3 regions of the Streptomyces sp. NPDC127595 genome follow, and region 2 is predicted to be linked to each of the others. Evidence: riboswitches for the same ligand, from Rfam matches in the RefSeq annotation. Region 2 holds a riboswitch; each other region holds the start of a gene.
The links. Region 2 has a riboswitch for S-adenosylmethionine ahead of ACFVKT_RS10280 (ABC transporter substrate-binding protein). Riboswitches for the same ligand answer to the same signal wherever they lie in the genome.
Positions count from the first base shown of each region.

Region 1: another riboswitch for S-adenosylmethionine. It lies ahead of thrC (threonine synthase); the one in region 2 lies ahead of ACFVKT_RS10280 (ABC transporter substrate-binding protein).
Region 3: another riboswitch for S-adenosylmethionine. It lies ahead of ACFVKT_RS33680 (aminotransferase class V-fold PLP-dependent enzyme); the one in region 2 lies ahead of ACFVKT_RS10280 (ABC transporter substrate-binding protein).

Region 1 covers NZ_JBHXWK010000006.1:406,582-414,162, forward strand. Annotated here, with positions in the region: gene ACFVKT_RS21745 (NADH:flavin oxidoreductase) at 1-397, opposite strand, end outside; gene groL (chaperonin GroEL) at 683-2,308, opposite strand; gene ACFVKT_RS21755 (cold-shock protein) at 2,659-2,865, opposite strand; gene ACFVKT_RS21760 (MoaD/ThiS family protein) at 3,335-3,610, opposite strand; gene thrC (threonine synthase) at 3,741-5,105, opposite strand; SAM riboswitch class I at 5,123-5,270, opposite strand; gene ACFVKT_RS21770 (glucosyl-3-phosphoglycerate synthase) at 5,450-6,424, shown strand; gene ACFVKT_RS21775 (trehalose-6-phosphate synthase) at 6,531-7,581, shown strand, end outside.
Region 2 covers NZ_JBHXWK010000002.1:829,045-836,625, reverse strand. Annotated here, with positions in the region: gene ACFVKT_RS10295 (dihydrofolate reductase family protein) at 1-265, opposite strand, end outside; gene ACFVKT_RS10290 (class I SAM-dependent methyltransferase) at 370-1,128, opposite strand; gene ACFVKT_RS10285 (YoaK family protein) at 1,415-2,299, opposite strand; SAM riboswitch class IV at 2,646-2,755, shown strand; gene ACFVKT_RS10280 (ABC transporter substrate-binding protein) at 3,124-4,746, shown strand; gene ACFVKT_RS10275 (ABC transporter permease) at 4,809-5,768, shown strand; gene ACFVKT_RS10270 (ABC transporter permease) at 5,765-6,691, shown strand; gene ACFVKT_RS10265 (dipeptide ABC transporter ATP-binding protein) at 6,673-7,581, shown strand, end outside.
Region 3 covers NZ_JBHXWK010000013.1:201,711-209,291, reverse strand. Annotated here, with positions in the region: gene ACFVKT_RS33690 (cytochrome bc complex cytochrome b subunit) at 1-611, shown strand, start outside; gene trpD (anthranilate phosphoribosyltransferase) at 768-1,832, shown strand; SAM riboswitch class IV at 2,002-2,118, shown strand; gene ACFVKT_RS33680 (aminotransferase class V-fold PLP-dependent enzyme) at 2,305-3,666, shown strand; gene ACFVKT_RS33675 (PQQ-binding-like beta-propeller repeat protein) at 3,736-5,865, shown strand; gene ACFVKT_RS33670 (Lrp/AsnC family transcriptional regulator) at 5,879-6,160, opposite strand; gene ACFVKT_RS33665 (rhomboid family intramembrane serine protease) at 6,157-6,888, opposite strand; gene ACFVKT_RS33660 (hypothetical protein) at 7,041-7,280, shown strand; gene ACFVKT_RS33655 (NYN domain-containing protein) at 7,315-7,581, shown strand, end outside.

The DNA of each region.
Region 1 (7,581 bases), on a different contig from region 2:
CGGACGGGCCGACCGCGGGGGCGTCCGCGAACGGCGGGTCGCCGGCGCTGCGGACCATGCCGATGTGCCAGAGCTGCGGCACGATCTTCCCGCCCGCCGCGTGCACGGCCTCGGCGACCTTCGCCCAGCCTGCCAGCTGCTCCTCGCCGTGGAAACGGGGGATGCTGTCGCTCTGCCCGGCCGAGTCGTGGCCGACGTAGGTGCCCTCGGTGACGATGAGGCCCACGCCCGCGGCGGCGCGGCGGGCGTAGTACGACGCCACGTCCGCGCCGGGGATGCCGCCCGGGGAGAACTGGCGGGTCATCGGCGCCATGACGATCCGGTTCGGGACGGTCAGGCCGTTGAGGGAGACGGGGCGGGAGAGGATCTGGGCCGCGCGGGAGGGGGCGGTGGTCACGTGAGGGCTCCTGTGGGGAGAGGTCGGTCGGACGACTGACAGGCGGCCGGATGCTCATGCATAGGTACATGTGATGGATATGTGCACGCGCATTAGTTCCTGTCAGGAACTCCAACGGCCTCACCCGTCAGGGCATTCCGGCCTCCGCACACCCGCCGCGTGATCCAGGACACCTGACGGGGCGACCCCGACCCCGAAAACGCCCGAGGGCGGCACCCCCTGGGAGAAGGGGTGCCGCCCTCGGTACGAAGGACGGTGATCAACCGTGGCCGGAGCCGAGGTCGATCAGAAGTCCATGTCACCGCCCGGCATGCCGCCCGGAGCGCCGCCGGCAGCGGCCTTCTCCGGCTTGTCGGCGATGACGGCCTCGGTGGTGAGGAACAGCGCGGCGATGGACGCGGCATTCTGCAGGGCAGAGCGCGTGACCTTCGCCGGGTCGATGATGCCTTCGGCGATCATGTCGACGTACTCACCGGTCGCGGCGTTCAGGCCGTGACCGACGGGCAGGTTGCGCACCTTCTCGACGATGACGCCACCCTCGAGACCGCCGTTGACGGCGATCTGCTTGAGCGGGGCCTCCAGGGCGAGCCGCACGGCGTTGGCGCCGGTCGCCTCGTCACCCGTGAGCTCCAGCTTCTCGAAGACCGAGGAAGCCTGGATGAGGGCCACGCCACCACCGGCGACGATGCCCTCCTCGACGGCCGCCTTCGCGTTGCGAACGGCGTCCTCGATGCGGTGCTTGCGCTCCTTGAGCTCGACCTCGGTGGCGGCACCGGCCTTGATGACGGCCACGCCGCCCGCGAGCTTCGCCAGGCGCTCCTGGAGCTTCTCGCGGTCGTAGTCCGAGTCGGAGTTCTCGATCTCGGCACGGATCTGGTTGACCCGGCCGGCGACCTGGTCGGCAGAGCCGGAGCCGTCGACGATCGTCGTCTCGTCCTTGGTGATGACGACCTTGCGGGCGCGGCCGAGCAGGTCGACGGTCGCGTTCTCCAGCTTGAGGCCGACCTCCTCGGAGATGACCTCGCCACCCGTGAGGACGGCGATGTCGGTGAGCATCGCCTTGCGGCGGTCACCGAAGCCCGGAGCCTTGACGGCGACGGACTTGAAGGTGCCACGGATCTTGTTGACGACCAGCGTCGACAGAGCCTCGCCCTCGACGTCCTCGGCGATGATCAGCAGCGGCTTGCCCGACTGCATGACCTTCTCCAGGAGCGGGAGCAGGTCCTTGACGTTGGCGATCTTCGAGTTGGCGATCAGGATGTAGGGGTCGTCGAGGACGGCCTCCATACGCTCCATGTCGGTGGCGAAGTACGCCGAGATGTAGCCCTTGTCGAAGCGCATACCCTCGGTGAGCTCCAGCTCCAGACCGAAGGTCTGGGACTCCTCGACGGTGATGACGCCTTCCTTGCCGACCTTGTCCATCGCCTCGGCGATGAGCTCGCCGATCTGGGTGTCGGCGGCGGAGATGGAGGCCGTGGAGGCGATCTGCTCCTTGGTCTCGACATCCTTGGCCTGCTCGAGCAGGGCACCGGAGACGGCCTCGACGGCCTTCTCGATACCACGCTTGAGGGCCATCGGGTTGGCACCCGCGGCTACGTTGCGAAGGCCCTCGCGGACCAGCGCCTGCGCCAGAACGGTCGCGGTGGTCGTACCGTCGCCGGCGACGTCGTCCGTCTTCTTGGCGACTTCCTTGACCAGCTCAGCGCCGATCTTCTCGTACGGGTCCTCGAGCTCGATCTCCTTGGCGATGGAAACACCATCGTTGGTGATCGTGGGGGCGCCCCACTTCTTCTCGAGGACGACGTTGCGGCCCTTGGGGCCAAGGGTGACCTTGACGGCGTCGGCGAGCTGGTTCATCCCGCGCTCGAGACCGCGCCGTGCCTCCTCGTCGAACGCGATGATCTTGGCCATGTGAAGTGGTCCTCCCGGACTGGGGTGGATTGCTCCGGACCGCGCCCGCGCCCGCGACGGACGGCCTGCCTGCCTTGTGGTTCCTTGCCCCACCTGGCCTGCGGGCCTCACTGACCCGGTCCATAGTTGTCACTCTCACCTTCAGAGTGCTAACGCCAATGATTAGCACTCGCCCCTACCGAGTGCAAGCGGCTCCGGAAGATCCCCAGGTGAAGCAGGGGGCGCGCACGGCGCGAAGACAGCCTGAGGGGCACGCGGGCAGACGGTCGGGCAGACCGAAGGGCCCGCACCCCCTGCTGGGGATACGAGCCCTTCGTCACGTCGAACAGAACTATCAGTCGGCGCGTGCTTCAGCTGGTCGCCAGCCGGACCATGTCCGCCTGCGGCCCCTTCTGGCCCTGCGAGATCTCGAACTCGACCCGCTGGCCCTCTTCAAGGGTGCGGTAGCCGTCCATCTGAATCGCGCTGTAGTGGACGAATACATCCGCACCACCGTCGACCGCGATGAAGCCGTACCCCTTCTCCGCGTTGAACCACTTGACGGTGCCCTGAGCCATGCCTAACTCCCCTATTACTGGCCCTTGCACAGGACCGCACTTCGCGGGCCCGGGTCAGACCTCACCCCCCAAGGATTGGGGGTGTGCGCCGGAACGCGTCGACCGCGGCTGAATGTATCTGTCCAACTGCCCTCTGCAACAGGTCAATCGGACGAGAATTCTGAGCACGACCGATCGGGAATATGCGGAGAATTCACAAAGATTCAGGGCAAGTCGGGCCCCGTAAATGCCATAAACGGCTCAAAAAGACGGGGCACTTTGGCTACTTCTTGTCGCGCAGCGGGCAAGGACTCATATGCGCCCGGCATGAAACCAACTCGAAAGCGAAGCAGCTTCCCCAACTGTACCGCGCTCAACCATACAGAATTGCCCCCTCCGCTTCTCTCACGGAGGGGGCAATTCAATGAACTCTCGGTGACCGCCATTACCCAAGGTAATCGCAATCACCGTAAGTGACAGCGGATGACGGTCAGCCGCCGGCGACGGCCGGGATGATCGAGACGCCCGCGCCGTCCGGCGTCGCCGTCTCCAGGCCCTGCTCGAAGCGGACGTCGTCGTCGTTGACGTACACGTTGACGAAGCGGCGCAGCTTGCCCTGGTCGTCCAGGACGCGCGCGGCGATGCCGGTGTGGTTCTGCTCCAGGTCGGCGATCACCTCGCCGAGGGTGCCGCCCTCGGCGCTCACCTCGGCCTTGCCGCCGGTGTAGGTGCGCAGGATGGTGGGGATGCGGACGTTGACGCTCACGATTGACCTCCGGTCGGGGTTACGGGCTTGGGGGCGCGGGGCAGCGTTGAATTTGCGGCTACCGCCGGGTGGGCGCGACCAGCCCCCACCGGCCCGCGGCTGATACGGCCTCCCAGCGGAGCGCAACCGCTCATGACGCGAGGCCAGCCTCTCGGAAGGAGTCCAGGTTCGGGCGGATGGTCGCGGTGAGCCCGGTGTCCGAGGCCACCGCGTCCAGGGTCTTGAGGCCGTCGCCGGTGTTGAGGACGACGGTGGTGAGGGTCGGATCCAGCAGACCGTTCTCGATCAGCTTCTTCGCCACACCCACCGTCACGCCACCCGCGGTCTCGGCGAAGATGCCCTCCGTCTGCGCGAGGAGCTTGATCGCGTCGACGATCTGCTCGTCGTTGACGTCCTCCACCGCGCCGCCGGTGCGCCGCGCGATGTCGAGCACGTACGGCCCGTCGGCCGGGTTGCCGATGGCGAGCGACTTGGCGATGGTGTTCGGCTTCTGGGGCCGTACGACGTCGTGGCCGGCCTTGTAGGCCACCGACACCGGCGAGCAGCCCTCGGCCTGGGCACCGAAGATCTTGTACGGCTTGTCCTCGACGAGCCCGAGCTTGATCAGCTCCTGCAGCCCCTTGTCGATCTTCGTGAGCTGGGAGCCGGAGGCGATCGGCACGACCAGCTGGTCGGGAAGCTGCCAGCCGAGCTGCTCGCAGATCTCGTACGCGAGGGTCTTCGAGCCCTCCGCGTAGTACGGCCGCAGATTGACGTTGACGAAGCCCCAGCCCTCGCCGGCCGGGTCGCCGATCAGCTCGGAGCAGAAACGGTTCACGTCGTCGTAGTTGCCCTCGATACCGACGAGCTCGCCGCCGTACACCGCGGCCATGACGATCTTGCCCTGCTCCAGGTCGTGCGGGATGAAGACGCAGGAGCGGAAGCCGGCGCGGGCCGCGGCGGCGCCCACGGCGCCGGCGAGGTTGCCGGTGGAGGAGCAGGAGAGGGTGGTGAAGCCGAAGGCGCGGGCGGCCTCGATGGCCTGGGCGACGACGCGGTCCTTGAAGGAGTGCGTCGGGTTGCCGGAGTCGTCCTTGACGAAGAGCTTGCCGGGGGTGACGCCCAGCGCGCGGGCCAGGTTGTCGGCCTTGACGAGCTTGGTCCAGCCGGGGTTGATGTTCGGCTTCTCGGCGACGTCCGCCGGTACCGGCAGGAGCGGCGCGTAACGCCAGATGTTCGCGGGGCCCGCTTCGATGCGCTTGCGGAGGTCCTCGGTCTCGTAGGCCGAGAAGTCGTACGCGATCTCCAGCGGCCCGAAACACTCCTCGCAGGCGAAGACCGGGCCGAGGGGCACCCGGTGTCCGCACTCGCGGCAGGAAAGCGCGGCGGCGGGGCCCAGATCGACGGTGTTCGCGGCTTCGGCGGACTGCCCGGAGTCCGTGGACTTTCCGGCGTCGGTGGAGGTCACGGTGTTCGTGGTGTTTGCAGTGGTGCTTGCAACTGTCTGCGCAGCCATGGAGGCGAGGCCCTTTCTCCTCATCTTCCTCACGACGCACTTCGCCGTGAGACGGATTTGGCACCTTCCCGAGCCGGGAGCCTCGCCACGTCGATGTGACAGGAACCAGCTGGAGGGTTGCCGGGGCTTCATCGGGCCGTATCCCTCTGCCCCTCTGGATGAGCGGTATTCAGTTGTGCGCCGAGCGACCCCCGACATGCGATGGTCATCAGCGTTGTTCAAGACTGTAACCGAAGGCCTGGATGGTGGAGAGAGCCGTCCGAACCGCGAGATGCCAGCGACACACCAACCGCTGCCGCGGCGACGGGCACACGCATCCCAATGAACGCAAGGGAGAGCCGCACGTGCTTGAAGACGTCGAGCGCTGGCTGAGCACGCGCTCCTGGTCCGTTACCGACCGGCCGCTCAAGAAGCTCATAGCCGCCAAGCGATCCACCAACGCCACGGTGAGCGTGGTCCTGCCCGCGCTCAACGAGGAAGCCACGGTCGGTGAGATCGTCTCCATCATCCGCCGCGACCTCATGACCCGCAAAGCGCCTCTCGTCGACGAGATCGTCGTCATCGACTCGGGCTCGACGGACCGCACCTCCGAGGTCGCCGCCGCCGCCGGCGCCCGAGTAGTTCACCGGGACGACATACTTCCCCGCATCCCGGCCGTGCCCGGCAAGGGCGAGGTCCTGTGGCGGTCACTCCTCGTGACGAGCGGTGACATCGTCTGTTTCATCGACGCGGACCTCAAGGAGTTCTCGTCGGACTTCGTCCTGGGGATCGTGGGACCGCTGCTTACCGATCCGGGCGTGGACCTGGTCAAGGCGATGTACGACCGCCCGCTGAACCTGCCGGGTGAGCCCACCTCCGGCAGAACCGCGGCCGGGCAGGGTGGCCGTGTCACCGAACTGATGGCCCGCCCGCTGCTGAACATGCACTGGCCGCAGCTGGCCGGCTTCGTCCAGCCGCTCGGCGGTGAGTACGCGGCCCGCCGCACCCTCCTCGAACAGCTCCCGTTCCCCGTCGGATACGGCGTGGAGCTCGGCATGCTCGTCGACGCACTGCACCTGGTGGGCCTGGACGCGCTCGCCCAGGTCGACGTCGGGGTCCGCAAGCACCGGCACCAGGACGGCCAGGCGCTGGGCCGGATGTCCGCCGCGATCTACCGCACCGCACAGCTCCGGCTCGCCCGCGGCCACCTCATCCGGCCGGCCATCACCCAGTTCGAACGGGGCGAGTCCGGTTTCGAGCCGCGTACGTACTCCGTCGATACGGAGGAGCGCCCTCCGATGGCGGAAATCTCGGAGTATCAGCAGCGCAAAGCGGCGTAATCCGGCGGCTGTATACGTCTGCGCAGTACCCCGTCCGTACGTTTGAGCGTTTCCGGGCCGGGCTAGATTGACGCGTATGGCTTCCACGGCTTCGACTGCTGCTTCCATGGCATCCCCGCAGGGCTCCCACCGGATCCTCGTCGCGTCCAACCGCGGCCCGGTCTCCTACGACGTGCGCGAGGACGGCGAGCTCCGGGCCAGGCGCGGCGGCGGCGGCCTGGTCTCGGGCCTGTCGGCGATCGGCCCGGACGCGGGCGCCCTGTGGGTGTGCTCGGCGCTCGGCGACGGGGACCGCGAGGCGGTACGGCGCGGGGTCGGCGAGGACGGCGTACGGATGCTGGACATCGACGCCGAGGTGCACGCGGACGCCTACAACGGCATCGCGAACTCCGTGCTGTGGTTCGTCCACCACATGCTGTACCAGACGCCGCTGGAGCCGGTCTTCGACAGCGAATTCCGGCGCCAGTGGGCGTCGTACGAGGCCTACAACAGGGCGTTCGCGCAGGCGCTGGCGGACGAGGCGGCCGAGGGCGCCGTGGTGGTCGTACAGGACTACCACCTGACCCTGGTCCCCGGCATGCTGCGGGAGCTCCGCCCCGACCTGCGGATCGGGCACTTCTCGCACACGCCGTGGGCGCCGGTCGACTACTTCCGCATGCTCCCCGACGACATCGCCGAGCAGGTGCTGCGCGGCATGCTCGGCGCGGACCGGCTCGGCTTCCTCACCCACCGCTGGGCGTCCGCGTTCACCGCGTGCGCCGAGGAGCTGGTCGGCGGCCTCGGTGACACCCGTGTCGGTGTGCACGGGCTCGGCGCGGACGCGGACTTCCTGCGCAAGCGCTCGCACGAGGCGGATGTCGCCGACCGTATGGCCACCCTGCGTGAGCAGATCGGCGCGGGCCGGAAGGCGATCGTGCGGGTCGACCGCACCGAGCTGTCGAAGAACATCGTGCGCGGACTGCTGGCCTACCGGCAGCTCCTGGAGGACCAGCCGTCCTGGCGCGAGCGGGTCGTGCACGTCGCCTTCGCCTACCCCTCCCGCCAGGACCTCGCGGTGTACCGCGACTACACGGCCGAGGTGCAGCGGGTCGCCGACGACATCAACTCCACGTACGGCACGCCTACTTGGACCCCGGTCGTGCTCCACGTCAAGGACG
Region 2 (7,581 bases):
TCGAGATGGCGTTCATTCGGTCGGCGAACGGGTCGCCGCCTCGCTCGGGCCACGCCGCGGCCATCGACTGCCAGGTGCGGCGCCCGAACAGCAGCGCGTCGGCCTTGGTCAGTGCGTCGGCGAAGGCACCGCCCACCACCTCCGGATCGAAGAACGGGTGAGTCCAACCGCCGTGAGCGAAGCCGCCCTCGGTGTCCTCGTCCGGACCACCCGGTGCCTGCACGACTCCGTCCAAGCTCATGAATTCACTGACCACTATGCGCACGGGACTCGCTCCTCTTCCTCACACGGCAATCAAGCGGCAATCGCGCCAAGGGTTACGGCAATGGAGACTGCCGCGCCGCTGGAAAGTCATCGCTGCCTTCCTCGTCACTTGTCCAGCCCCTGGCAAGGGCCTCCCGTCGTCTCCGGACGAGGGCTCTGCGAACGGGGGCGGTAGTACGACGCGACGGCCGGCTGGCCGGTGTAGTTGGGGCCCGCGTACGGGTCGGCGCCGAGGTAGGTGAAGGGCAGGGTGATGCGGCGGCCGCCTCGCAGGCTGAGGCGGTGGTGACGGGCCGAGTAGTGGAAGCCGGCGGCGCGCAATGCGGCCAGGACCGGTCGGGAGGCGTCACCGCCGTCGGGTCGCCGCAGCGTCGAGGGGTCGAGGTGGGCGACGAGCAGACCCGTTTCGGTGAGCCAGGCGGCGGCCCGCTCCAGCAGGGCGAGCCGGTCGCCGATGTAGTGCAGTCCGTGGACGCAGGTGACCAGGTCGTAGCGGCGCGCTGGGGACCATCGGCCGAGGTCCGCGGTGATGAGTTCGAGGCCGTCGGGCAGCGCGGCGCGCGACAGCGGGCCTACCAAGTCCACGCCGGCCAACGCGGCTTGCGGGAGCAGCGTGGCTGCCTCACGGAGGGCAAGCCCCTCTCCGCTGCACAGGTCCAGCCAGGACGGGGCGGAGCCGTGGTCGCTCTCGTTCAGGAACTCCGTGGGAGAGAAGCCGAGTTCGCGGGTGTAGCTGTTGACGCCGGACAGAACCCGTTCGCGGTTCATGGCGTTGTTGGCCACCACGGAGTGTCCGGCCAACTCGTCGTCCTTGATCAGCCGGGGAGGCGGTTGAGTTGTCGTCCGCGAAGTACCGTCGATCATCGCACCATTGTGCGGTATGGCAGGTCGTTGCCGGCGAGCCCATGAGCCACGGGTCTCCGTGACGCCGCGGCTGTCGTTGCGGAGGGAGCAGGGGGCCCACGGGGACAAGAGGCCAAGGGTCTCGGCGAAGCCGCGATGAGCGGGTGCCGCCGTCCAAGGGCGGCGGCACCTGCTCGTCATGGGACGCGGGGCCGCTGAATGGACGAGCCGGTACGACCGTCATGTGGGCCGTACCGGCCCGAGGCCGGGATCCCGCTCGTCGGCGCTCCAACCGCTCCCCCGCGCTCTATCGCGAAGGCTTCTGACTCAGCGCGGGTTTCTGCTTCAGCGTCACGGAGGCGATCGCGATGACGACTGCGATCACGACCACTGGCACCAGCGGCGCGTAGGTGTGCGCGTGGCTGAGCATCCAGTCTCCGACGAAAGCGCCGGCCACCATGCCGACCAGGACCCCGGTCAGGCGACGTGCGGCGGCGGGCTTGAGAGTCCAGGTGGTGATACCGGAAACCCAGCTGATGAAGGTGGCCGTGGCCGCCGTGGTGGAAATGCCCGGCACATGGAGCGACCGAACGGCATTCATCTGCAGGCCCATCGCAAAGGCATTGAGGGCGACCAGAATGTTGGACACAAGGCTGGACGGAGATGTCGCCATCCACACGATGAGGAATCCGACCTGCGCCACCGTCGCGACGCAGAGCGCGATGGAGACACGGCGCGGCCAGGCTTCGAAGATCTCGGAGTCCTCCTTCTCCTCGTCGCCGTTGAACGCGGTCAGGATCCGTGTTGCCAGCGCGGCCCCCACGGCGAACGCGGCAAGGGAAATCACCACGCGAACGGGGTCCGGGCCGGCGGGCGGCCGCGTACCGGCTACACCAAGGCCGAGAAATACCAGGTTCCCGGTCTGGAACGCCGTGAAGACCTTCCCGAAGGAGAGAAAGCAGATTGCTTCGAAGACTCCTGACGAGAACGCCAGGGCGACAAGGAGCCGGTCTCGAATCGCCAGCAACTCCGGCGCCGCGTGCGCGGCTGCCAGGTCCACACGCCGGTCATCCACGGGTTCGGCTCCTCCGCCGCCCCGGACCGGCAAGGTCGGGGTGACAGGCTGAGCGTCCCGAGAACGTTCCAGTCGGGACAGCCGGCCATGGCTGTTCTGCAGGCTGCTCCATTGCATGCCTTTCCCTCCAAGCGCCAAGAGTCGGGAACTCACCCCGACTAGTTGCTAGGTACACATTTATCTCCCACGTTCAGGATGTGACCACATCAGGGATAAAGCCACATATTTGGGCGAAACCTTACTCAGGTTTCAGCAAAGATCTACGAAGGCCATCTGGAATGAAGAAACAGACAGAGCCGACGACTTCTTGAGCGGGGGCTCCTCGGACGCCGACCGGCACCTGACCAGGAGAGTTCGGCCGGGCGTTCCCGAGCCATGCGCAGCTCGGTCCGCCGTGCCGTACGTGGTCCAACTCCTCTGTCCCCATTGACGGATCATGGCGACGCTGGTTAGCGTTCCAAGCGGCATTGAGTGTCAGCGTCAAGCCCTGGCTCGTTGATCGGCAACCCTCCACCGCGGTGGGGTGCTCCAGGTGAAAGCCCGGCGGGGTCATCGACCCCGCAAGCGCGTGGCCCCTTGACCGGGCCTGAGATCGGGAGGACCAGCGTGCCGTACAGCAGTGATCTGAACGCCTCGATCGCGGCCGCTGCCGTGTTCTCCGGATTCTCCCGCCGACGCCACATCGACCTGCAGCTCTTCACCAGCTGTCTGTGTCACGGCTGAGTGCGATCCTGCCTCCCGCCCTCCTGAGTGACGCTCGCCGACGGCTTTGACGCCGTGGGCGGCTCCCTGCGGGCTCTCACAACGCTGTCGGAGTCCGCGGTGCCGTCACGCCTTCGTCGGCACTTTCCCCCTTGGCACCTTCCGAACATTCCCGCCACGCATCGCCATCGTCTCCACAGGCACGTGCGTGGTGACTTTGGAGTAGGAGAACCCGTTCCGTGAGATCGCATCCGGATTCCCGACCCACCCGGTGGGCGGCACTCGCCGCACTTGTGACAAGCAGCCTCCTGCTGAGTGCCTGCACGTCGAGCGACAGCGACAGCTCGACGAGCGACAGCGGCCCGGCCAAGTCGGGTGGCACACTGACCTTCGCGGTGGGCTCCGACGTGGGTTGCGTGGATCCGCAGCAGGTGGCCAGCAACGACACCATCTACTCCCTGCGCCAGATCGTGGACTCCCTGACCGACCAGGATCCCAAGACCGGCAAAATCGTGCCGTGGCTGGCGAAGAGCTGGGACATCAGCTCCGACGCGACCACGTTCACCTTCCACCTGCGGTCGGGTGTCACCTTCAGCGACGGAACACCGCTGACCGCGCAGGTGGTGAAGGACAACTTCGACGCGGTGCCGAAGCTCGGCGCCCTGGGGACGCTGGCCCAGGGGTACTTGAGCGGCGTGGACAGCACCACCGTGGTCGACCCGCTCACGGTGCGGGTCAAGTTCCAGCAGCCGAACGCGCAGTTCCTCCAGGCCACGTCAACGCACTCGCTGGGTATCGAGTCGTCGGCGAGTGCGAAGCAGAGCCCGCAGGAGAAGTGCAGCAAGGGTGTGGTCGGATCCGGACCGTTCGTGCTGCAGAGTTACGTCCAGAACCAGTCGATCAACTTGACCAAACGCAGCAAGTACGCCTGGGGTTCGTCGCTGTGGGCAAAGCAGGGCGAGGCGTACCTGGACAAGCTGGTGTTCAAGGTCGTGCCCGAGGCGGGGGTGCGCACCGGGAGCCTGCAGTCCGGTCAGGTGGACGCGATCAGCAGCGTCGGCAAGGCCAACGAGGCAGCGCTCGCAGGCGGCCAGGTGAACCTGCAACGGCGGGCCAATCCCGGTGCGGTGTTCAACCTGGCGCTCAACAACTCGCGTCCGCTGCTGAAGGACGTGAAGGTGCGTCAGGCGCTCCTTTTCGCCATCGACCGCCAGCAGATCGTCGACACCGTGTACCCGACCGGCACCCGACCGGCGACCAGCATCCTTGCTTACACCACACCGGACTACGCGGACCAGGGCTCGGACCTGGCCTTCGACGCTACGAAGGCGAAATCCCTGCTGGACTCGGCCGGCTGGAAAACCGGCAGTGACGGTATCCGGGCGAAGGACGGCACCAAGCTGCGCCTGAATGTCAGGTGGTTCGCCAACGCGGCCACGAACCAGCCTGCGCTGGAGCTGATCCAGCAGCAGCTCAAGGCCGTCGGTGTCGACGTGGTCCTCAACGAGACGCAGACCGCCCAGTTCGCCACCGTGCTGCAGTCCGGCGACTTCGACGCGTCGTGGGGCAACCTGACCCGCGCCGACCCGGACATCCTGCGCACTCAGTACTCCACCGAGCTGGCGAACCTCTACCACCTGCCGACGGGCCCGCTGGACTCGGCGCTGACCCAGCAGGCGTCAACCGCCGACGCGGCCAAGCGAAAGGAACTGGTCGACCAGGCGCAGCAGTTGATCGTGCGGAACGCCTACGTCATCCCCGTGGTGGAGCTGCAGACCCAACTGGGGGTGTCGAAGAAGGTGCACGACCTCAAGTTCGATGCCTCCAGCCGGATCCAGCTCCACGACACCTGGATCGGCTAGCAACCGGTGGATGCGCGACGGAGCGTCCGATCCGGGCGCCGGCAGCAGGAGGTGCGCAGGGAATGCGTCGCTATGTGATCAAGCGCCTTGCACAGGCGCTCGGGGTGCTGTGGGCGGCGTACACGGTGTCGTTCTTCGTACTGAACTATCTGCCCGGTGATCCGGTCTCGGCGATGGCCGGTGCCGGAGCGGACTCGGGCCAGATCGATCCGGCGCAGATCGCCGCGCTCCGGCACGAGTACGGCTTCGACAAACCGGTGCTGGTGCAGTACGCCGACTATCTCGGCAACGCGGTGCGCGGTGACTTCGGGGACTCGGTCTCCACCGGCCGGCCGGTCACCTCGACCCTGGCCGACGCGCTGCCGCAGACGCTGCAGTTGACCGGAGCGGCGCTGCTGCTCGCCGTGGTCATGGGCGGCGGACTGGCGATGCTGGCGACCTACACCACGCAGCGGTGGCTGCGACAGCTGTTGCTGTCGTTGCCGCCGCTGGGGGTGTCGGTGCCGACCTTCTGGGTCGGGCTGGTGCTCGTGGAGCTGTTCTCCTTCCGGGCGCGGTGGTTCCCCGCGTTCGGCAACGACGGGCTGCCGGGGCTGGTGCTGCCCGCGGTGACTCTCGCGATCCCGACCGGCGCCCTGGTCGCGCAGGTGCTGGCCAAGAGCCTGCTGACGGCGCTCGACCAGGCCTATGTGGAGACCGCGCGGGCCAAGGGTGCCGGCCGGCTGCGCATTCACCTGCGGCATGCGCTGCGCAACGCCTCACTGCCGGCGTTGACGATCGTCGGGCTGCTGGCCGGGCAACTCGTCGCCGGTTCGGTGGTCGTCGAGACGGTGTTCTCCCGCGACGGCCTGGGCCGGGTGACGGCCGCCGCTGTGACGGCCCAGGACATCCCGCTGGTCCAGGGGGTGGTGGTGTTCGGAGCCCTGATCTTCGTGGTGGCGAATCTGCTCGTCGATCTCGTCTATCCGCTGCTGGACCCGCGGATCGTGGTGGCCTCGAACAGGAAGGTGCGGCCCGCATGAGCGAGACCCTTGTCGAGGATGCCGCCGCCGGCGCCGCACTCGGCCTGGCACGACCCGTCGAGCCGGGCATCGATCCGGGTCCGGTGGGCGGGTTCGAACCCAGGCGGGTGACCCGGTTCTTCCTGCTGCGACCGGGCCTGCTGGCGTCGGTCCTCGCGGTGGTGTTCGTGGTCCTTGCCGCGTTCTGGCCGGGGCTGTTCACCTCGCAGGACCCCTTGCAGGGAGTGCCGTCGGAGAACTTCCAGGGGCCGAGCGGTACGCACTGGTTCGGCACCGACGAACTGGGGCGTGACCTGTTCTCCCGGGTGGTGCACGGTGCGCAGCTGTCGTTGAAGGCGACGCTGATCGCGGTGGGCGTCGCCTTCCTGGTCGGCGGGGTGCTCGGCCTGGTCGCCGGGTTCGTGGGCCGCTGGGTCGAGGACGTGGTGATGCGCTTCGTCGACGTACTGCTGTCGATCCCGGCGCTGTTCCTGTCGCTGGCCCTGGTCACCGCCCTGGGTTATGGAACGGTGAAGGTCGCGGTCGCCGTCGGGATCGCCAGCGTCGCCGGCTTCGCACGGGTGATGCGTGCGGAAGTACTGCGCGTGCGGCAGGCGGTCTTCGTCGAGGCGTCCCGCTCCTGCGGTGCACGCTGGTACTCGGTCCTCGGCCGGCATGTGCTGCCCAACGCGATGGGCCCTGTGATCGTGCTGGCCACCCTGGAGTTCGGCACCGCCGTCCTGGCCGTCTCGTCACTGAGCTTCCTCGGTTACGGAGCGCCGCCACCGGCGCCGGAATGGGGCACGTTGATCTCCGACGGACGCAACTACCTGGGCAACGCCTGGTGGCTCACCGCGCTGCCCGGCATGGTGATCGCCGCGACGGTGCTGGCCACCAACCGCATCGCCCGCGCGCTGGACGGCGAATGGTCCCGGCAGCGATGACCGGCCCGCTGACGAACGAACCCGAGACGGATGACGCCGTGACGAACGAGGCCGTGACCACCGCAGCCCCTGACACCCGGGAACCGCTGCTGGAGGTGCGGAACCTGTCGGTGTCGTACCGCACCCGCGGCGGCACCGTACGGGCCGTGCAGGGCGTGGACCTCGACGTGTGGCCGGGTGAGGTGACCGCGGTGGTCGGCGAGTCCGGATCCGGCAAGAGCACGACCGCGCATGCGATCATCCGGCTCCTGGCGGCGAACGGCGGCATCGACGCCGGTACCGTCCGCTTCGGCCGGCAAGACCTCGCCTCGTTGTCGGAGCGGGAGCTGCGCACGGTGCGCGGCGCGGGGATCGGCCTCGTGCCCCAGGACCCGTCGGTGTCACTCAACCCGGTCAAGCGCATCGGTGAGCAGGTCGCCGAGGTGCTGCGCATCCACCAGTTGGCGACACGACGCTCCGCGCCGTTGGACGCGATCGCCGTCCTGGACCTGGCCGGGCTGCCCGACGCGGCCACCCGCGCCCGGCAGTACCCGCACGAACTGTCCGGCGGTATGCGGCAACGGGCGCTGATCGCCATCGCCATCGCCGCCAAGCCGAAGCTGATCATCGCCGACGAGCCGACCAGCGCGCTGGACGTCACCGTGCAGCGGGTCATCCTCGACCATCTGCAGCACCTGACCGAAGCGTCCGGCACCGGGGTGCTGCTGGTGACCCACGACCTCGGCGTCGCCGCCGACCGGGCCGGGCGGATCGTGGTCATGTCGCAGGGGCGGGTCGTCGAGAGCGGTCCGACCCGCGACATCCTGGAGAACCCGCAGCACGACTACACCCGACGGCTGCTGGCCAGCGCCCCCAGCCTTACCAGCGCCCGCCCCCGGACCACGGTCGCC
Region 3 (7,581 bases), on a different contig from region 2:
TGATGATCTTCCCGATGGTCCTGGTCGCGATCGCGGTCTATCCGTTCATCGAGTCCTGGGTCACCGGCGACAAGCGCGAGCACCACATCCTGGACCGCCCGCGCAACGTCCCGACCCGTACGGCCTTCGGTGTCGCGTGGATCACCTGGTACATGGTCCTGCTGATCGGTGGTGGAAACGACCTGTGGGCCACGCACTTCCACCTGTCGATCAACTCGATCACCTGGTTCGTGCGCATCGCCTTCTTCGTGGCGCCGGTCCTCGCGTTCATCGCCACCAAGCGGATCTGCCTCGGCCTTCAGCGCCGGGACCGGGACAAGGTGCTGCACGGCCGCGAGTCGGGCATCATCAAGCGCCTGCCGCACGGTGAGTTCGTCGAGATCCACGAGCCGCTCAGCCAGGAGGCTCTGCACACGCTCACCGCGCACGAGCAGTACCAGCCTGCCGAGATCGGCGCGCCGGTCGACGAGAACGGTGTCGAGCGCAAGGTGAAGGGCTCGCAGAAGCTGCGTGCCAAGCTCAGCAAGGGCTACTACGGGGAGGACAACCAGATCCCCAAGCCCACCGTCGAGGAGTACAAGGAGATCACGAGCGGCCACGGCCACCACTGATCACCCCTACGATCCTCGCTGATCGCCACGGCTGGAGCCCCGTCCATTGCATGGACGGGGCTCTTTGCCGTCTCCAGGGCTGGATAGGGTGGACTCGCCCCCTGCGTATGGGGGCGAGCCCACCCGCGTACCTCTCTGAGAACCCCAGGAGCGACCATGAGCGCTGTGAACCCCGCTGGAGGCGACACCGCGGCGGACCGTTCCTGGCCCAGGTTGCTGAACGGTCTGCTCGACGGCCGTGACCTGAGTGCGGACGACACCGCCTGGGCGATGAACCTGATGATGCGCGGTGAGGCGACCGACGCGCAGATCGCCGGGTTCGCGGTGGCGCTGCGGGCCAAGGGAGAGACCGTCGAGGAGATCACCGGGCTGGTACGGATGATGTACGAGCACGCCAATGTGATCGAGGTGCCGGGGAAGACCGTCGACATCGTCGGTACGGGCGGCGACGGGGCCAAGACCGTCAACATCTCCACCATGTCGGCGATCGTCATCGCCGGGACGGGCGCGAAGGTCGTCAAGCACGGCAACCGGGCCGCTTCCTCGGCCTCCGGCGCGTCCGACGTCCTGGAGAAGCTCGGGGTCAATCTGCAGCTGACGACCAAGCGGGTGGCCGAGGTGGCCGAGGAGGCCGGCATCACCTTCTGCTTCGCGGTGAAGTTCCACCCGGCGCTACGTCATGTGGGCGCCGCACGTGGGCAGTTGGGCATCCGTACGGTCTTCAACGCGCTCGGCCCGCTGACGAACCCGGCACGGGTGAAGGCGCAGGCGGTCGGTGTCGCGGACCCCCGCATGGCGCCCATCGTGGCGGGAGTCTTCGCCGAGCGCGGCAACTCCTCGCTGGTCTTCCGCGGCGACGACGGGCTCGATGAGCTGACCATCACCTCCACGTCCCGGGTGTGGGTCGTACGGGACGGAAAGGTCACCGAGGAGACCTTCGACCCGAGGGACGTCGGTATCGACCTGGTCCCGATCGAGGCATTGCGGGGCGCGGACTCCACGTACAACGCCGACGTGGCCCGGCGGCTCCTCGACGGAGAGACGGGGCCGGTGCGGGACGCCGTACTGCTGAACTCGGCGGCGGCGCTGGTGGCTCTGTCGCCGGGTGACGGGTCGCTCGCGGAGCAGATCCGCGCGGGGATGGCGGAGGCGGCGGAGGCCGTCGACTCGGGGGCGGCGAAGCGGACGCTGGAGCGGTGGGTGGCGGCGACCAACGCGTAGCCTGCGAGGCGGTTCGAAGGGGGGCCGGGCCGGCTCGATAGGGCTGGGCCGAAGTGGTCCGGCCCTTTCCGCCTTCCGTCCGGCCTCTTTCGTGTTCCGGCCCGTTTCGCGTTCCGGGATCCGGACACGGGTTGCGCCGTCGCGATCAGTTCGGTTAGTTTTTTCGGCAGGTCATGAGTGACAGTCATGAGGCCCCGGCCGACTGTCCGGCAACCCTCCGTCCGTGGCGGGGTGCCCCGGGTGAAGACCAGGCCGTAGGCAGCGAGGTCTGCGGCAAGCGCGGACCCCTCCCTCTTCTGAGTGGTAAAGGCCCAGGGGTCCTGGTCATTCGAGGGAGCCTTCTGTGAGCAAGCGAATGCGATAGGGCGCAGAGCCCCTCTTCCGCCTGTCCCTTTCACCCTTTGCCGCGCTGAGCGCCACCTCCATGGACCGGCTCGCGCGGTGATTTCCCTGAGTCTCACAGGAGTTCGCCATGTCTGTCTCCACCGTTGCCGCCGACCAGGCTGTTTGTACCCAGCTGCCCGTTCTGGGCCGGGATGTCACCGTCCCGCTCGTCACCGGTGGCGAGGTCACGTACGCCGCCCTCGACTACGCCGCCAGCGCTCCGGCCCTCCAGCGCGTGTGGGACGACGTGGCCGCGTACGCCCCGTACTACGGCAGCGTGCACCGTGGCGCCGGGTACCTGTCCCAGCTCTCCACCGACCTCTTCGAGAACTCCCGCACCACCGTCGCCGAGTTCCTGGACTGCCGTGACGACGACCAGGTCGTCTTCACCCGGTCGACCACCGACTCGCTCAACCTGCTCGCCGCCGCCCTGCCGGCCGACTGCCAGGTCTTCGTCTTCGAGACCGAGCACCACGCCTCGCTGCTGCCCTGGCGGGACGCGCGGGTGACGTACCTGAACGCCCCGCGTACGCCGGGGGAGGCCGTCGCGACCCTGGAGCGCGCGCTCGGTGACCGCGACCCCCAGGGCCCGGCCCTCGTCTGTGTCACGGGCGCCTCGAACGTCACCGGTGAGCTGTGGCCGGTGCGTGAGCTGGCCGCGGCCGCGCACGCGCACGGTGCTCGCATCGTCCTCGACGCCGCGCAGCTCGCCCCGCACCACCCGGTGTCGGTGCGCGACCTCGACGTCGACTGGGTCGCCTTCTCCGGGCACAAGCTGTACGCCCCCTTCGGCTCCGGTGTCCTCGCCGGCCGCTCCGACTGGCTGCGCGAGGCCGAGCCGTACCTGGCGGGCGGTGGGGCCAGCCGCAAGGTGTCGCGGCGTACGGACGGCGGCGTGGACGTGGAGTGGCACGAGAGCGCCGCCCGGCACGAGGCCGGTTCGCCGAACGTGATCGGCGTCTACTCGATCGCCTCCGCCTGCAAGGCGCTCACCGAGGCGGGCTTCGACACCCTCGTCGCCCGTGAGCAGCGGCTGATCGACACGGTCCGCGCGGGTCTCGCCGAGGTGCCCGAGGTCAGGGTCCTCTCGCTCTTCGGCGACGACGCCCCGCGCGTCGGCGTCATCTCCTTCGTCGTGGAGGGCTGGAACAGCTCGCACTTCGCGGCCGCGCTGTCCGCCGAGTACGGCATCGGGGTGCGCGACGGTCTGTTCTGTGCCCACCCGCTGGTCAGGACCCTGCTCGGCAGCGACCCGGAGACCCAGGGCGAGTGCGGCGCTCCCGAGGCCGCGCCCGGCGAGAAGTCCCTCAACGCCATCCGTGTCAGCTTCGGCGCGGGCACCCCGGACGAGCACGTCGAGCGTTTCGTGCGCGCCGTCAAGGAGCTCGTCCGGGACGGCGCGAAGTGGAACTACCGCACACAGGACGGGCGTTGCGTTCCCGCCGTGTGATCGCCTGACAGGAGCACGGCGTATACGCTCCCTTCGGCGGCCGTACGGCGAACAGGGGAGTCACGGGGAGTGCAGGCGCTGCGGGAGACGGATCCACGGCGGATCGGTCCGTACGAGGTGCTCGGGCGGCTCGGTGCGGGCGGCATGGGCGAGGTCTATCTCGCCGAGTCGCGGGCCGGGCTCCGGCTGGCCGTGAAGGTGGTGCGGGCCGAGCACGCGGAGGACCGTACTTTCCGCGCCCGGTTCCGCCAGGAGGTGCGGGCCGCGCAGACCGTCGGCGGTACGGGGACGTACACCGCGCGCGTGGTCGACGCCGACCCCGAGGGCGAACGGCCTTGGATGGCAACGGAGTTCGTCGAGGGGCCGAACCTGCGCGACGCGGTGCTCGACGGCGGGCCGCTGGACGAGGACGCGGTGCTCACCTTCGCGGCCGCACTGGGCGAGGCCCTCGCCGCGATCCACGCCAAGGGCATGGTGCACCGTGACCTCAAGCCGTCCAACATCCTGCTGGCGCCGGACGGTCCGCGGGTCATCGACTTCGGGATCGTACGGGCGCTGGAGGCGACGGCGATGACCCGCACCGGCACCATGGTCGGCTCGGTCGGATACGTCTCGCCCGAGCAGATACGCAACGGTTCCGAGGTCGGGCCGCCGAGTGACGTCTTCGCGCTGGGCGCTGTGCTCGCCTACGCGTCGAGCGGCCGCGAGCCCTTCGGGGAGGGCCAGGACTCGGTCATCCTGCTGCGCATCGTAACCCGGGACTTCGATCTCTCCGGAGTTCCGGCGCGCGTGCTCCCGCTCGTAGAGGCCTGTCTGCGGGAGGAGCCCGGGGCCCGGCCCACCCCCGAGGAAGTGGTCGAGGCCGCCGGACACTCGGCGGCCTCCCTGCGGGCGGCTCTGCGGCCGGGGTGGCTCACCTCCGCACCGGCGACGGTCGCGGGCGACGAACGGTGGCTTCCGGAGCGCGAGTCGGGCGAGGGCGAGAGCCGCGTCGAGTACATCGCCCCGGCGACGGTCACGGGCGTTTCGGCGCCGGACAGCTCACCGGCACCCGAACGGCCTTCGCGGCGCGGGTTGCTGACGGCTGCGGCGGGCGGCGCGGTGGTCGCCGCCACCGGGGGAGCCGGGTGGTGGGTGTGGCAGCGGGGGAGTGGAACGCGGGGGGCCGGAACCTCAAAGCCCACCGCGACCGCAACCGCAGTGGGTGCGGAGACTCCCGCCGCTCTCGCCTGGCAGTACGACGCCGCCGGGCTCGGCGGTCTGTACGGACCCTGCGTCGCGGTGTCGCCGGACGGCGAGGTCGTCTACCTCGGGGACGCGAACGGCAAGCTGCACGCCCTGTCCCGTGCGGGCGGCCGGCGCTGGGAGCTCGCGCTCGGCGAGGAGGTGTCGACGTCCGTCGTCACCTCGGACGGGATCTTCTGTGTCGTCTGGGACCAGGAGAGGGCGCGACGCCGGCTGTGCGCGGTGGACGCGTCGGGCAAGCTCCGGTGGACGAAGGACGTCGGCGACAACGGCTACGACCCGCCGGTTCTCGCAGGCCGCGGCGTGCTGGTCGCCACCGGCGGCACCGATGAAGGAGGGTTCCGCTGCTACGCGGCCGACGGCACCGTGCTGTGGAGTGCGTCGACCCCTGCCGGTCCGACCGGAACGCCGCTCGTGGCGGGCGGTGTGATCTACGCGGGCACCTTCGGCGACGCCCTGGTGGCCCTGGACGCCGAGGACGGCAGCAGGCTCTGGGAGGTCTCGACGGGCGGAGACGTCGGCCCGCCCGCCCTGGTCGGCGACACCCTCGTCGCGGTGTCGGACGGAGGCGCGAACCGGCACGCGTTCAGCCTCGACGGTGAACTGCTGTGGGATGCCCGGGCGGAGAACAGCGGACCGATGGTCGCCGGGAACCGGTCGCTCGCGATCACCACGGGGCAGGGCACCATCGACGCCATCAGGGCGGTCGACGGCAGCACGGCATGGACGTACGAGATAGGCGGCGACTGGCTGCCGAGCCCCGTGGCGACCGGGGATCGCATCTATGTGCGAAGCGGGCTCGTCCTGTGTGCCCTGGGCATGGACGGCAAGCCGGTGTGGAGCGAGGCCCTCGGCGACTCCACCGGCGAGGACCAGCACAGCCCCGTGCTCAGCGGCAAGCGGCTCTACGTTCCCTCGGGAGCCGGAATCGCCGCCGTGGACATCAGCGGCTGACCGGGACCGTCTCTCAGCCGTCCAGCCCGATCGCGAACGCCGCCTCCAGGTCGTGCTGGGAGTACGTGCGGAACGCGACGTGGGTGTCGGTGCCCTCGACGCCCGGGATCTTGCTGATCTTGCCCGGGATGACGTCCGCCAGGTCGTCGTGGGCCTTCACGCGGACCATCGCGATCAGGTCGTACGTACCGGTGACCGAGAAGACCTCGCTGACGCTGTCGAGGGCGGCGATCGACTCCGCGATCTCGGGGATCCGGTCCACGCTGGTCTTGATGAGCACGATCGCGGTGATCACGGCTGGTTTTCTCCCTCGGGGGCCGCGGCTGGGGCTTTCACTCTAGTCGTCCGGCCGAAACGCACCCACGCGTAGCCGAAGCCGAGGGAGAAGCCCACCAGGTGGGCCAGATAGGCGACCCCGGGGCCGGCGGCGGCGCGGCCCGCCGCCAGCCACTGCAGGGTCACCCAGAAGGGCAGTACCACCCAGGCCGGGAAGCGCAGCGGCAGGAAGAAGAGGAACGGGAAAAGACTGGTCACCCGGGCCTTGGGGAACAGGAAAAGGAACGCGCCGAGCACCGCGGAGATCGCCCCGGAGGCGCCGACCAGGGTCTGCTGGGACTCCGCGTTGGCGATCGCGTAGCCCAGCAGGGCGAGACAGCCGCAGCCCAGATAGAAGAGGGCGAACTCGACGCGGCCCATCCGTTCCTCGGTCATCACCCCGAAGACGTAGAAAAAAAGCATGTTGCCCAGGAGGTGGAGCCAGCCGCCGTGGATGAACAGGGCCGTGGCGGGCGTGAGCGCCGCACGCGGGTCCCCGGTGAGGAGTTCCGCGGGCACCACGCCCCAGCGCCGGAAGTAGGCCCGCTGGGCCGCCAGCAGCTCGTCCCCGGTGCCGTACACCGGATTGAGGCCGGACGCCGGGCCGATCACGAAGATCAGGCAGGTCAGCACGATCAGCCCGTACGTCACCGGTGCCGGCTGACTCCGCACCGCCCTGCCGAGCGTCGTACTCCAGTTGCCGATCATGGAGCAGAGCATGGCGTAACGGGGCGTATACGCGCAGAGTGCCTCGCCGCAGTGGACGGCCGAGCGTCGAGTACCCGCCAGGCCTTAGGGTTACGAGCCATACACGCCAGGGAGACTGGCGCGGTACGGACACCAGAAGGAAACGACACCACATGACGGTTCCCCTCCCGACTGCCGAGACCCGGTGGCGCTGCACGCTCTGCGGCAACCTCACGCGTTTCGACGTGACCCGCTCGTCGAAGGTCGTCGAGTATGTGCATCTCGACCTCGCCGGGGAACCCAAGGTCGAGGAGCGCGAGGTGGTCAGTGAGACCATCGAGTCGGTGCGGTGCCGCTGGTGCAACGCGTTGGATCAGGTGGAACTCGTGGACAGGCCGGGCGCCGGCTCCTGAGGGAGCGGGCCCCGCACAGGTAATGAGGTGACGGATGGTGGAGACCACAGGCGGGGAGCCGGACGACGGCACCGCCGAGGTGCTCGACCGTCCGCTGCCCGACGGTGTGCGCCGGCGGGTCGTGCAGATCGTCTCCGACGGCTTCGGCGGGCTGACCATCGGCGAACTGCCCAGCCAGTTGCGGCAGTTCGCGCGGTTCGCCCCCAACCGGCGGGCCAAGTTCGCCGGTAACGCGATGGCGGCCGCGCTGGAGACGGACCCCCTCTTCAGACAGCGCATCGCCGAGAAGCTGAGAGAGGCG